2 regions of the Pseudescherichia sp. genome follow, and region 1 is predicted to be linked to the other one. Evidence: predicted binding sites of a transcription regulator. Region 1 holds the regulator's gene; the other holds the start of a gene.

Region 1 (7,195 bases):
GCGGAGCAGAAGCTACGGGACTACCTTGGCGGCTTTGGCTTCCAGGGCGATAAGGTTACCGAGAACACCGAACGCTTCTCCGGCGGTGAGAAAGCGCGGCTGGTACTGGCCCTGATCGTCTGGCAGCGTCCTAACCTGCTGCTGCTCGATGAGCCAACCAACCACCTCGATCTCGATATGCGCCAGGCCCTGACTGAAGCGCTGATTGAGTTCGAAGGCGCGCTGGTGGTGGTGTCGCACGATCGCCACCTGATCCGCTCTACCACCGACGATCTCTACCTGGTCCACGACGGCAAAGTCGAGCCGTTCGACGGCGATCTGGAGGATTACCAGCAGTGGCTGAGCGACGTGCAGAAGCAGGAGAATCAGCCTGCCGAGGCGGCGAAGGAGAATGGTAACAGCGCCCAGGCGCGTAAAGACCAGAAGCGCCGGGAAGCCGAGCTGCGCACCCAGACCCAGCCGCTGCGCAAAGAGATCGCCCGTCTGGAGAAAGAGATGGAGAAGCTCAACGCCCAGCTGGCGAAGGCCGAAGAGAAGCTTGGCGACAGCGGCCTGTACGATCAGAGCCGCAAGGCTGAGCTCACCGAGTGCCTGCAGGCCCAGGCGAGCGCGAAGTCAGGGCTTGAGGAGTGTGAGATGGCGTGGCTTGAGGCGCAGGAGCAGCTTGAAGGCATGCTGCAAAGTGAGTAACGCGAGGGGGCGAGAGGGTATTGCCCCATTTTCATAAACATAATTTATCTGCACAGGTATAGTATTCAGCAGATCACTGAAAAATAACTCGCACGACATGGCCCAAATAACTCCCTTACTGCTTCCCGCTGCGGCGGAAGATAATGTTGAATTCCGTCCGATGCCGGGGGCAAGCAACCCGCATTTACAGACGATGCTGCCGCGTATTTTGCGCCGTCGTCTGCAGTTTACCGCGCAGTGGCAGCGTCTTGAGCTGCCCGACGGCGACTTTGTCGATCTGGCATGGAGCGAGGATCCGCAGCAGGCGAAAGATAAGCCCCGGTTGGTGGTATTTCACGGCCTGGAGGGTAGCCTGCACAGCCCCTACGCCCACGGATTAATTCACGCGGCAAAGCAGCGCGGCTGGCTCGGGGTGGTGATGCACTTTCGCGGCTGCAGCGGCGAGCCTAACCGCCTGAACCGCATCTACCACTCCGGTGAAACCGAAGACGGCACGTGGTTCTTGCATTGGCTACGCAACACCTTTGGCGCCGCGCCTACCGCTGCGGTGGGTTACTCTCTCGGCGGCAATATGCTCGGCTGTCTGCTGGCTAAAGCTGACGATAGCCTGCCGCTCAACGCGGCGGTGATCGTCTCGGCTCCGCTGGTGCTGGAGGCCTGCAGCCTCCATATGGATAAGGGTTTCTCACGTTTCTATCAGCGTTACCTGCTCAACCTGCTAAAAGCCAACGCCAGACGCAAGCTCAAGGTCTATCCCGGTACCCTGCCGATCGATCTTGCCCAGCTCAAGCGCGTGCGCCGCATCCGTGAGTTTGATGACCTGATTACCGCAAAGGCGCACGGATTCGATGACGCCATCGACTACTACCGCCGAAGCAGCGCCATGCCGGTCCTGCCGCAGATCCGCAAGCCAACGCTGATTATCCATGCCAAAGACGATCCCTTTATGGATCACCACGTCATTCCGGCGGCGGGCCATTTACCCGCTAATATTGAATATCAGTTGACCGAACATGGCGGCCACGTTGGCTTCGTTGGCGGCACGCTGCGCCGCCCTGAGATGTGGCTTGAAAAGCGCATCCCCGACTGGCTGGCACCCTATCTGGAGGCATAGATGATTATTCCCTGGCAAGAGGTTGCACCCGAGACGCTCTACAGCCTGATTGAGAGCTTTGTCTTGCGCGAAGGCACCGATTATGGTGAACATGAGCGTTCGCTTGAGCAAAAGGTTGCCGACGTAAAGCGTCAGCTGGAAACGGGTGAGGCCGTGCTGGTGTGGTCAGAGCTGCACGAGACAGTCAATATTATGCCCCGGAAACAGTTTCGCGAATAACGCTGCGTCAGGCGATCCGCCCTCTTCTGCTGTTAATCAGGGAGTCGTTCGCTATGTCAGCCAAACATCCGGTGATTGCTGTCACAGGTTCCAGCGGTGCAGGTACCACCACCACCAGCCTCGCCTTTCGTAAAATATTTTCCCAGCTGGGTCTACGCGCCGCCGAGGTGGAGGGCGATAGCTTCCACCGCTATACCCGTCCGGAGATGGATATGGCGATCCGCAAGGCGCGCGATGCCGGGCGGCATATCAGCTACTTTGGTCCGGACGCCAACGACTTTGGTCTGCTGGAGCAGACCTTTATCGAATATGGTCACAACGGCACCGGACAGGCACGCAAGTATCTGCACACCTACGACGAAGCCGTCCCCTGGAACCAGGTGCCGGGCACCTTTACGCCGTGGCAGCCGCTGCCGGAACCCACCGACATTCTTTTTTACGAAGGATTGCACGGCGGCGTGGTGACGCCCCAGCACGACGTGGCGCGCCATGTGGATCTGCTGGTAGGGGTGGTGCCAATTATTAACCTCGAATGGATCCAGAAGATGATCCGCGACACCAGCGAGCGCGGCCACTCCCGGGAGACGGTGATGGACTCGGTGGTGCGCTCGATGGATGACTACATCAACTTCATTACGCCGCAGTTCTCCCGCACCCACATCAACTTCCAGCGCGTCCCCACGGTTGACACCTCAAATCCCTTTGCAGCCAAAAATATTCCCTCGCTGGACGAGAGCTTTGTGGTGATCCACTTTCGCGATCTGGAGGGTATCGACTATCCCTGGCTGCTGGCGATGCTGCAGGGATCGTTTATCTCCCACATCAACACCCTGGTGGTGCCGGGGGGCAAAATGGGACTGGCGATGGAGCTGATTATGCTGCCGCTGGTGCAGCGGCTGATGGAAGGCAAGAAGATTGAATAGGGTAATGCGCGACATGCAGGCCCGGTAAGCGCAGCGCCACCGGGCATAAAATCATCCCTCAACCACCTCGTAGGAGTGGGTGATATTGACCGCTTTCTCCAGCATCAGCGCCACGGAGCAGTACTTCTCCGCTGAGAGATCCACCGCGCGGGATACCGCCGCCTCCTTCAGCTCTTTGCCGGTAACGATAAAGTGCAGGTTGATGTGGGTGAAGAGACGCGGCGCCTCTTCCCGACGCTCGGAGGTCAGCTTCACTTCGCAATCGGTCACGCTATGACGCCCTTTCTGCAGGATCGACACCACGTCAATGGCGCTGCATCCGCCTGCCGCCATCAGTACCATCTCCATCGGGCTGGGGGCTTTGTCCCCGGAGTTGCCGTCCATTAAGACCTGATGCCCAGAGGCGGACTCGCCGAGAAACGTTAACCCTTCAACCCATTTTACGCGTGCTTGCATTTTCATCACTCCAGAGTGGCAATTTTCCCGACAGATTACGCGCGCAGAGCAAAACGCGCAACGGAAGGCGACCTGCATCAAGCTGAAGCGAGACACCAGGAGACACACGGCAAAAGCTATGCTAAAACAGTCGGGATGCTCCAGTAATGTATTGACATTATGCAGGTATGCAGAGGACTTCAACCATTACAGGCCGCATGCCTATATTGACGGCCCCCTTCCCAGGATTCGGGAAGCATATGATTGCAACCCCAGCCGCCGGACCCGTCCCGCGACTGGCGCCAGCTTATAACAGAGGATAACCGCGCATGGTGCTTGGCAAACCACAAACAGACCCGACTCTCGAATGGTTCTTGTCTCATTGCCACATTCATAAGTACCCGTCGAAGAGCACGCTGATTCACCAGGGTGAAAAAGCGGAAACGTTGTATTACATCGTCAAAGGCTCGGTGGCAGTGCTCATCAAGGATGAAGAAGGGAAAGAGATGATCCTCTCTTACCTGAACCAGGGAGACTTTATCGGTGAACTGGGCCTGTTTGAAGAGGGCCAGGAGCGCAGCGCATGGGTACGGGCGAAAACCGCCTGTGAAGTGGCCGAAATTTCCTATAAAAAATTCCGTCAGCTTATCCAGGTCAACCCGGATATTCTGATGCGCCTCTCGTCGCAGATGGCACGTCGCCTGCAGGTCACCTCTGAGAAAGTGGGCAACCTTGCCTTCCTCGACGTTACCGGCCGCATCGCGCAGACGCTGCTGAACCTGGCTAAACAGCCAGACGCCATGACCCATCCGGACGGGATGCAGATCAAAATCACCCGCCAGGAGATTGGCCAGATCGTGGGCTGCTCCCGCGAAACCGTGGGCCGTATTCTGAAGATGCTGGAAGATCAGAACCTGATCTCTGCACATGGTAAAACCATCGTCGTCTACGGAACGCGTTAAGCTTTAAGAACGGCGTGTCGCCTCTGCGCACGCCGTTTTTGCTCTCCCCCATGTGGCGCCGGTTAATCTACCACCCTGAAGTTAACTACGCACTGCGGCAAACGCTGGTGCTGTGCCTTCCCGTGGCCATCGGCCTGGCGTTAGGCCACCTGCAGCAGGGGCTACTGTTCTCGCTGGTGCCCGCCTGCTGTAACATTGCCGGTCTTGATACCCCACACAAACGCTTCTTTAAGCGCCTGATTATCGGCGGTTCGCTGTTTGCCGGCTGTAGCCTGGCGGTGCAGCTGCTGCTGGGGGCCAACGTTGCGCTCCCGCTGATCCTTGCCGGACTGGCAATGCTGCTGGGCGTCACGGCGGAAATCAGTCCTCTACACGCTCGCCTGCTGCCTGCCTCGCTCATCGCCGCTATCTTTACCCTGAGCCTGGCGGGCAATATGCCGGTCTGGGAGCCGCTGCTCATCTACGCCCTGGGCACGCTCTGGTATGGCGCATTTAACTGGTTCTGGTTCTGGCTGTGGCGCGAGCAGCCGCTGCGTGAGTCGTTAAGCCTGCTCTATCGCCAGCTTGCCGACTACTGCGAGGCGAAGTACAGCCTGCTAACGCAGCACGCCGACCCGGAGAAGGCCTTGCCACCGCTGCTGACGCGCCAGCAAAAGGCGGTGGATCTCATCAGCCAGTGCTATCAGCAGCTGCATATGCTCGCCGCCAACCAGCATAACGACTACAAGCGTCTGCTGCGGGCGTTTCAGGTGGCGCTGGATCTGCAGGAGCACATCTCGGTTAGCCTGCACCAGCCGGAAGAGGTGCAGAAGCTGGTGGAGCGCAGCCACGCCGAAGCGGTGATCCGCTGGAATGCGCAGGTGGTCGCCGCCCGGCTCCGGGTGCTGGCGGACGACATTCTCTACCATCGCTACCCGACCCGCTTCACTATGGAGAAGCAGATTGGCGCGCTGGAGAAGATCGCCCGCCAGCATCCGCAAAACCCGGTCGGGCAGTTCTGCGCCTGGCACTTTAGCCGTATTGCCCGCGTGCTGCGCACCCAGCGTCCGCTCTATACGCGCGATCTGATGGCCGACCAGCAGCGCCGCCAGCCGCTATGGGAGGCGCTCAAGAGCTACCTGTCGCTGAAATCTCCGGCGCTGCGCAACGCCGCCCGCATCAGCGTCATGCTGAGCGTCGCCAGCCTGATGGGCAGCGCGCTGCACCTGCCGAAGCCCTACTGGATCCTGATGACGGTGCTGCTGGTCACGCAGAACGGTTACGGTGCCACGCGGGTGCGTATTTTACACCGGGCGGCAGGGACGTTAGCGGGGTTGACCATCGCCGGGTTCGCCCTGCACTTTCATGTCCCGGAGGGGTACACGCTGCTGGGCATGCTGTTTATTACGCTGGTAAGCTACCTGATAATTCGTAAGAGCTACGGCTGGGCGACGGTGGGTTTCACCATTACGGCGGTTTATTCGATTCAAATTCTGACCCTGAGCGGCGAGAACTTTATCGTCGCCCGCCTGATCGATACCCTGATTGGCTGCCTGATCGCCTTCGGCGGGATGGTCTGGCTCTGGCCGCAGTGGCAGAGCGGGCTGCTGCGGAAAAATGCCCATGATGCGATTGAGAAGGATCAGGATGCGATTCGCCTGATCCTCAGTGACGATCCGCAGCCCACGCCGCTGGCTTACCAGCGGATACGGGTCAATCAGGCGCACAACGCGCTCTTTAACTCCCTCAACCAGGCGATGCAGGAGCCGGGGTTCAATACCCATTATCTGGAAGATATGAAGCTCTGGGTGACCCACAGCCAGTTTATCGTCGAACACATTAACGCCCTGACAACCCTGGCTCGGGAACACGCGATGCTAACGCCGGATCTGGCCCAGCGCTATCTGGAGTCCTGTGAGATTGCGCTTCAGCGCTGCCAGCAGCGGCTGGACTATGACGGGGCCGGGGCATCCGGAGACGCGAATATTCTTGAAGCGCCGGAGACGCTCACCCACGGCCCGATGAGCCCGATGGAGATGCATCTCCAGCGCATTATCGGGCACCTGAACAGCATGCACACTATCTCATCGGTGGCATGGCGTCAGCGCCCGCATCATGGCATCTGGCTTAACCGCAGGTGGAGTAAAGATTAAGCCCGGACGATGTTGGCTACCGCAGCGGCAAAACGCTGCATGCCTTCGTCAATATCCTGCTCGCTGACCACCAGCGACGGCGCAAAGCGCATCACGTCCGGCCCGGCATTCAGCACCATCACCCCCTCATCGGCGGCCGCGTAAAGCAGATCGCGGGCGCGCCCCTTGTACTGCGGTTTTAACTCTGCACCAATCAGCAGCCCCATGCCGCGAATATCGCTGAATACGTTGAACTGTTCATCGATCTGCTGCAAATGCTTCACGAAGCGTTGACGCTTCTCGCTGATGCCCTGCAGCACCTCAGGCGAGCTGATGATGTCAAAGGCCGCCCCCGCCACCGCGCAGGCCAGCGGGTTGCCGCCGTAGGTCGAGCCGTGGGAGCCCACGTGGAAGGCGCTGGCGATTGCCTCGGTGGTCAGCACCGCACTGATGGGGAAGCCGCCGCCCAGCGCCTTGGCGCTGGTGAGGATATCCGGCGTCACGCCGTAGTGCATGTAGGCAAAGAGATCGCCGCTGCGTCCCATTCCGCACTGCACTTCATCAAATACCAGCAGCGCCTGGTGCTGGTCGCACAGCTCGCGCAGGCCCTGTAAGAACGCTGGCGTTGCAGCAGTCACGCCCCCTTCCCCCTGCACCGGCTCAACGACCACTGCACAGGTGTGATCGTCCATTACCGCTTTGACCGCATGAAGATCGTTAAACGGCACGTGAATAATATCG
Region 2 (7,195 bases), on a different contig from region 1:
AAATCAAGGCGCTGCCTAACGTGCGTACCCTGACGCTCTCCGGCATGCTGGCCGAAGCGATTCGTCGTATCAGCAACGAAGAATCTATCTCCGCGATGTTTGAGCATTAATCGCTCCGCAGATTATAAACCCGCTTCGGCGGGTTTTTTTGTACCTGAAAAACATTTGTATGATGTATTCACGCATTATCTGACATTCATCTGGCGGATAATACGTACATGAATGACCTGACCTGATGAGCATTATGAACTTTGCAGACATTTTACCCTTCCGCGCGCTGATTGAAGCATGCTGGAAAGAGAGATATACCTTCCCACGTTTTACCCGCGACCTGGTGGCAGGCATCACCGTCGGGATTATTGCCATTCCGCTGGCGATGGCCCTGGCTATCGGTAGCGGAGTGGCGCCACAGTACGGCCTCTACACCTCGGCGGTGGCCGGGATTGTCATTGCCCTCTGCGGCGGCTCGCGCTTTAGCGTCTCCGGCCCGACCGCGGCGTTTGTGGTGATCCTCTATCCTGTCTCCCAGCAGTTTGGTCTGGCGGGCCTGTTGGTGGCGACGCTTCTCTCCGGGCTGTTTCTTATCCTGTTCGGACTTGCCCGCTTTGGCCGCCTGATCGAGTACATTCCGCTTCCCGTCACGCTGGGTTTCACCGCTGGGATCGGCATCACCATCGGCACGATGCAAATAAAAGATTTTCTCGGTCTGGAGATGGCTCAGGTGCCAGAGCACTATCTGCAGAAGGTTGGTGCGCTGGCGATGGCGCTGCCGACCCTTAATCCTGGGGACGCCGCTATCGGCGTGGTCACCCTTGGCGTGCTTATTCTCTGGCCGCGCCTCGGGATCCGTCTTCCGGGCCATCTTCCCGCCCTGCTGGCCGGCTGCGCAGTGATGGCGCTGGTCAAGCTGGCCGGTTTTGACGTGGCAACCATCGGCTCGCGCTTTCACTATCTGCTGGCCGACGGCACTCAGGGCAACGGCATCCCGCAGCTTCTGCCCCAGCTGGTGCTGCCGTGGCAGATGCCCGGCTCCTCGTTTACCCTGAGCTGGGCCTCTGTCCAGGCGCTGCTGCCCGCGGCTTTTTCAATGGCAATGCTTGGGGCCATTGAGTCTCTGCTCTGCGCCGTGGTGCTCGACGGCATGACCGGCACCCGGCATAAGGCCAATAACGAGCTGATTGGTCAGGGGCTGGGCAACCTGATCGCCCCCTTCTTTGGCGGCATTACCGCTACCGCGGCGATTGCCCGCTCGGCGGCAAACGTGCGCGCGGGTGCCACCTCCCCCGTGGCGGCCATTATCCATGCCCTGCTGGTGATCCTCGCCCTGCTGGCGCTCGCTCCCCTGCTCTCATGGTTACCGCTGTCGGCGATGGCGGCCCTGCTGCTGATGGTGGCCTGGAACATGAGCGAGGCGCATAAGGTGGTTAACCTGCTGCGGCGCGCACCGAAAGACGACATCATGGTGATGCTGATGTGCATGTCGCTGACGGTACTGTTTGATATGGTTATCGCCATTAGCGTCGGCATTGTGCTGGCGTCGCTGCTGTTTATGCGCCGTATCGCTCGCATGACGCGCCTCGCCCCGGTTAACGTCGAGGTACCCGCGGACGTCACGGTGCTGCGGGTCATTGGGCCGCTCTTCTTCGCTGCGGCCGAAGGGGTGTTTAACGATCTGGAGTCACGGATTGCCGGCAAGCGAATTGTGGTGCTGAAGTGTGATGCCGTACCGGTGCTGGACGCAGGCGGACTGGATGCCTTCCAGCGCTTTGTCAAACGGCTGCCGGAAGGCTGTGAGCTGCGGGTCAGCAACCTGGAGTTTCAGCCCCTGCGCACGCTGGCGCGCGCAGGCGTGAAGCCGATTGCCGGGCGGCTGGCGTTCTATCCCAACCGGGACGCGGCGCTGGCGGATCTGTAATGATTAGGGTGCAGCGTACCGACGCTGCATCATTACCCCAATCGCCTGCTGTAGCCAGGCCAGCACCTCGGGCGTCATCCAGGTGCCCTTCATTAACAGCGGCTCCTGCTGCATAGCCACGCGAAATTTCTGCTGGGTAGCCGGATTGTCTCCCGCATAGGACTGGAAAAGTTCAAGCCAGTTCTGCGCCAGCTGCTGGCCCTGTTCGGACGCAGGATCGCACTTCTCCCGGCTAGCCTGATGCAGCTTCGCCACCAGCGGCGGCCACTCCATCAGCCGATCAAAGTAGTGCGCCCGGGTAAAGGCCATCTCCTGCGGGGTGAGATAACGCTGCCAGATAGCAAGCTTGCTCTCTGCAAAGGCGCGGGTGATGTAGTCGATAATCTGCGGCGTAATGCCCGTCCGCTCGCGCATCTGCGGCTCCACGCTGTGCATCTCGTTGAGACGGGTCAGAAACTCCGGCTTGCCTGCCGTATCCTGCTCCAGACGATCCATCCAGCGGATCGCCAGATCCATCGCTTTGGTATCGGTCTCGGCAACCTTTTGCGCTATTAGCGTCTGCGCTTCCGCAACCAGCGCCGCCCAGATTGAAGCCAGCCGCTCGCCTTCTGCGGCAAACGGTAGCTGCTGTAGCTCTTCTTTAGTAAACCAGCGATCGTACATATGCATTAACTCCAGAGTCTGTAGCCAGGACTCCAGATCCGGTTCGCTCTCCTCTTCCAACCCAGTACGTAGCGCGCAAAGCTGGTCGCGCAGCGTATGAATGCTGCGCAGCTGCCTGTCCAGCAGGGCGATTTGCGCATCAAGCAGATCGGGAAGCGAGAGCGTATCCTGCTCCAGAAAGTCCTTGATTTCGGCAAGCTCCAGCCCCGCTTTTGCCAGCGCCTGGATCATATGCAGGCGCTGCACATCCGCAAGGTTATAGAGCCGGTAGCCTGCCTCGCTTCTGGCGGAGGGCAGCAGCAGTCCGGTCTGCTCGTAGTGGTGTAGCGTGCGAACGGTGATGCCGGCGCGTTTCGCCAGCTCCCCTACCTGAATTAACATTGCTGCTCCTTGTCCTGACCAGTAGCGCCACTCTGGGGGCTTACGTTACGTGAGGGTCAAGGCGCTATGCAAAAAAAAGCGCAAAAAAAACGACTCCTGTGAGTCGTTTTATGAAGCCTGTTGTAGGCCCGTGCAAGCACAGCGCCGCCGGGCGTTATCTGAACGACCATCAGCTATGCTTATGTTGATCCCGACGGCAGCGTTTATCGTAGTGGCGCACCCACCAGTACTTATCGCAAACCTGCTCGTGGCCGCCGACGCGTGCCCCTGCCAGCCAGAGGATAGCGCCAACGAAGATGCTCAGAATTGCCCCGTGGGCGAAGTACTGCGGCAGATGGAGCTGTGGCAGCTGATTCAAGATGGAGTAGCCGACACCTACCACCATCACCACTAACCCTAAAACCATAAGCGCATTACCGAGTCTCGATGCGTTTTTGCGTTTCATATGTCACCTCCGGCGTTGTGGCCTGAACGGGAAACATCCCCAATCCTTATGGATAAAGTATAGGCAGGGCATCTTTTACAGGGTGCGGGCGGGATCACATTTATAAATATCCTCCTCACAGAACTTTACATATAAGCCCATGAACTCAATCATCTTCTAATAGTTATTGTGGGCAATTATTTCTCTTTTTATCTTTTGGCGGCAGAATTTTGTCAATGCCCGCACGACCACGTAAACTACGCGCCAAAGAGTGAACTTTTCAGGAAAAGAGACGTGACGATTAAACTGATTGTCGGCCTTGCCAACCCGGGCGCAGAGTATGCCGCTACCCGTCATAATGCCGGAGCATGGTATGTTGACCTGCTGGCCGAACGCTACCGCGCTCCGCTGCGGGAAGAGCCTAAATTCTTTGGCTTTACCTCACGCATTAACCTCGCCGGAGCAGACGTGCGTCTGCTGGTGCCGACAACTTTTATGAACCTCAGCGGTAAAGCCGTGGCGGCAATGGCCACTTTCTATCGCATTAATCCGGATGAAGTGCTGGTAGCGCACGATGAACTCGACCTGCCTCCCGGTGTGGCAAAATTCAAGCTGGGCGGCGGTCACGGCGGCCATAATGGCCTGAAAGATATCATCAGCAAATTCGGCAATAACCCTAACTTTCACCGCTTACGGGTGGGAATTGGCCATCCAGGGGATAAAAACAAGGTTGTTGGCTTTGTGCTGGGCAAACCGCCTGCCTCTGAGCAGAAGCTCATTGATGATGCCGTTGATGAGGCGGTGCGCTGCACCGAGCTGTGGCTGAAGGAAGATTTGGTGAAGGCGACCAACCGCCTGCACGCCTTTAAAGCTCAGTAGCGGCGGGGAGTGCCATTTTTGCCGCGCAGCAGGTCTGTAACGTGTATAATAGGCTAAGTTATTAACTTTTCCGCAATCTGTTTTATCTAACAGGTTGATTATCAAGATATTAAGGTGATGTAAATCATGGGATTCAAATGCGGTATCGTCGGCTTGCCGAACGTCGGTAAATCTACCCTGTTCAATGCGCTGACCAAGGCGGGCATCGAAGCTGCCAACTTCCCGTTCTGTACAATTGAACCGAACACCGGCGTGGTGCCGATGCCGGATCCGCGCCTCGATCAGCTGGCTGAGATCGTTAAGCCGCAGCGCATTCTGCCGACCACGATGGAGTTCGTTGACATCGCGGGCCTGGTAAAAGGCGCATCCAAAGGTGAAGGCCTGGGTAACCAGTTCCTGACCAACATCCGTGAAACCGAGGCTATCGGTCACGTGGTGCGCTGCTTTGAGAACGACAACATCATCCACGTAAATAACAAAGTGGATCCTGCTGATGATATCGAGGTGATCAACACCGAGCTGGCACTTTCCGACCTGGATACCTGTGAACGTGCCCTGCAGCGCGTGCAGAAGAAAGCTAAAGGCGGCGATAAAGACGCGAAAGCAGAACAGGCCGCGCTGGAAAAATGCCTGCCGCAGCTGGAGAACGCGGGCATGTTGCGTGCTCTGAAAAACCTGACGGATGAAGATAAGGCTGCCATCAAGTACCTGAGCTTCCTGACGCTGAAACCGACCATGTACATCGCTAACGTCAATGAAGACGGTTTCGAGAACAACCCGTACCTGGACAAAGTGCGTGAAATCGCTGCTGCGGAAGGCTCGGTAGTGGTTGCCGTCTGCGCCGCCGTTGAGTCCGACATTGCCGAGCTGGACGACGCCGATCGTGAAGAGTTTATGGCCGAGCTGGGTCTGGAAGAGCCGGGCCTGAACCGCGTGATCCGCGCCGGTTATGAGCTGCTGAACCTGCAAACTTACTTTACCGCCGGTGTGAAAGAGGTTCGCGCCTGGACTATCCCGGTGGGCGCTACCGCCCCGCAGGCCGCAGGTAAGATCCATACCGATTTCGAAAAGGGCTTTATCCGCGCCCAGACCATCGCCTTTGAAGACTTTATTACCTATAAAGGCGAACAGGGTGCGAAAGAGGCCGGTAAGATGCGTGCCGAAGGGAAAGATTACATCGTTAAAGATGGCGATGTGATGAACTTCCTGTTCAACGTCTAATTCGCCCTTCGCGACAAATAGAAATCCACGCCCAGGCGTGGATTTTTTTATGGCTTAGGGTCGCTCTCATTTTCGTATCATAACCAGCACCACCCCACCCCCGGCGATCAGGCCGCCTGCCGCCAGCAGCAGCGCGGGCTCCAGCGAGGAGAAGAGCGCGACGCAGGCAGAGGAGACCAGCGGTCCCGTCAATTGCCCAGTGGCATAGCCAGCCGTCAACATGCCCACCGTCTTTGCCATTTCGCCGTTTGACACTTCACGCGCAAGGCGATCGACAGCTGCATAATAGACAAGAAGCACAGTCCGGTCAGCACGGTCGACACCATCAATCCCGCTGCGTTATGTGCCACAACCGGTGCAGCAACCCCTACTCCCTGCACGATCATTGCAAATGCCAGGCTGATACGCGTGTTCACGACGGCGGCAAACATAATTACCAGCAATACCCCCGCAACCGCAGAGAGCCCGAACAGGGGCCAGAAAAAAGCAGCCTGATTACCGCTATTGAACACGGTATGCGCCATTTGCGACAGGAAGGTGGCAGGCAAAATGTAACCAAAGCCTGCCAGCGTATAAACGCCGAGCAGCACTTTAAGGTTTCGCCCTACGGGTACCGCTTCTCGTCTCTTCTGCACTGAGGGTAACTCATGCGGCAGACGACGAAAGATCAGCAGGATCGCGACGAGGGCAACGCCACCATAGACGTACCACGCTTCAGATGAGGTGATGTGTTGAGCCGACATAATCCATGCCAGAACGCCTGTCAGCATAATGCCAATGCCCGGGCCGCTGAATACGGCGGCGGAGAGACGGGGCGCATTTTTCGCTGCCAGTTCCAGCTGCGTCCAGGAGGTGACGATAATCAGCGCCCACGCGCCGCCCACGCCTGCAATAAAGCGGAAAAGGCACTGCAGAACAAACAAGGAAGTTGTCCCTGAGAGGAGCGTGACCACCATAGTGACAAGCAGCCCTGTCTTCAGGTACGCAGTATGGTTGCGCTGCATGCGGCTAACGTGGATTGCTCCCAGCAGGTAGCCAATATAGTTCATGGCGGCGAGAATGCCTGCGCTGGAGAGATTGAGAAATCCATCGCTGATCATTACCGGTATCTGCGGCGTGAGTGAAAAACGGCCAATGCCCATCACTACCACCAGCGTGAAAATTCCAGTGAGCATAGTTGTGACGTTCCCGCTAGCTAAGCGCCTGCCAGGCAGGGTTTCTGGTAACTGATGCGATGACATATTTTAATTTTTCCCGTGACTACTCTATTCTGTGCGGCAATCGTAAATGCTTACCCCTCCGCAAAAAATAGGGGGGATTATCCTATGACTAACAGTCATAGCCAGGAGAGGTCGATGTCCCGAAACGAGGATGTGAAAAATTTTCTCACCCGACGGCGTGCCGCTGTTGATCCCGCTGGCTATGGCTTTACAGCGGCTGGCCGGCGCGTTAAAGGTCTGCGTCGCGAAGAGGTCGCGCAGCTGGCCGCCGTGAGCGTCAGCTGGTATACGTGGCTGGAACAAGGTAGAAGCATCAGCATCTCTCATGGGGCTCTGCAGCGTATCGCCCAGGTGCTTAAACTTACTCCCGTGGAGCAGGATTATCTGGAAGATATCGTTTTCGGACATCGAAATGTACCGAAAAAAGCCACCAGACAGCTGCCTGCTGAAGTGACCGCTATGGTTGATGCCCTTAATCCACATCCGGCATTT

Evidence for each region. Region 1 encodes CRP, which controls carbon source genes, mostly activating them, when cyclic AMP is high. Its sites were predicted from a motif close to ATGTGANNNNNNTCACAT; they were not measured.
Region 2: the regulator CRP is predicted to act here: its motif matches at 3,487-3,504, upstream of pth (aminoacyl-tRNA hydrolase).

The regions. Positions count from the first base shown of each region.
Region 1 is NZ_DAMBWA010000003.1:405,566-412,760, reverse strand. Features, by position in the region: gene RTX96_RS06720 (ABC transporter ATP-binding protein) at 1-690, shown strand, start outside; gene RTX96_RS06715 (hydrolase) at 788-1,804, shown strand; gene RTX96_RS06710 (YheU family protein) at 1,805-2,023, shown strand; gene RTX96_RS06705 (phosphoribulokinase) at 2,077-2,946, shown strand; gene RTX96_RS06700 (OsmC family protein) at 2,998-3,402, opposite strand; gene crp (cAMP-activated global transcriptional regulator CRP) at 3,711-4,343, shown strand; gene RTX96_RS06690 (YccS/YhfK family putative transporter) at 4,394-6,475, shown strand; gene RTX96_RS06685 (aspartate aminotransferase family protein) at 6,472-7,195, opposite strand, start outside.
Region 2 is NZ_DAMBWA010000021.1:7,122-14,316, reverse strand. Features, by position in the region: gene prs (ribose-phosphate diphosphokinase) at 1-110, shown strand, start outside; gene dauA (C4-dicarboxylic acid transporter DauA) at 245-1,915, shown strand; gene RTX96_RS19930 (MerR family transcriptional regulator) at 1,919-2,959, opposite strand; gene ychH (stress-induced protein YchH) at 3,129-3,404, opposite strand; gene pth (aminoacyl-tRNA hydrolase) at 3,678-4,262, shown strand; gene ychF (redox-regulated ATPase YchF) at 4,389-5,483, shown strand; partial or broken gene RTX96_RS19910 (YbfB/YjiJ family MFS transporter) at 5,550-6,583, opposite strand; gene RTX96_RS19905 (helix-turn-helix transcriptional regulator) at 6,839-7,195, shown strand, end outside.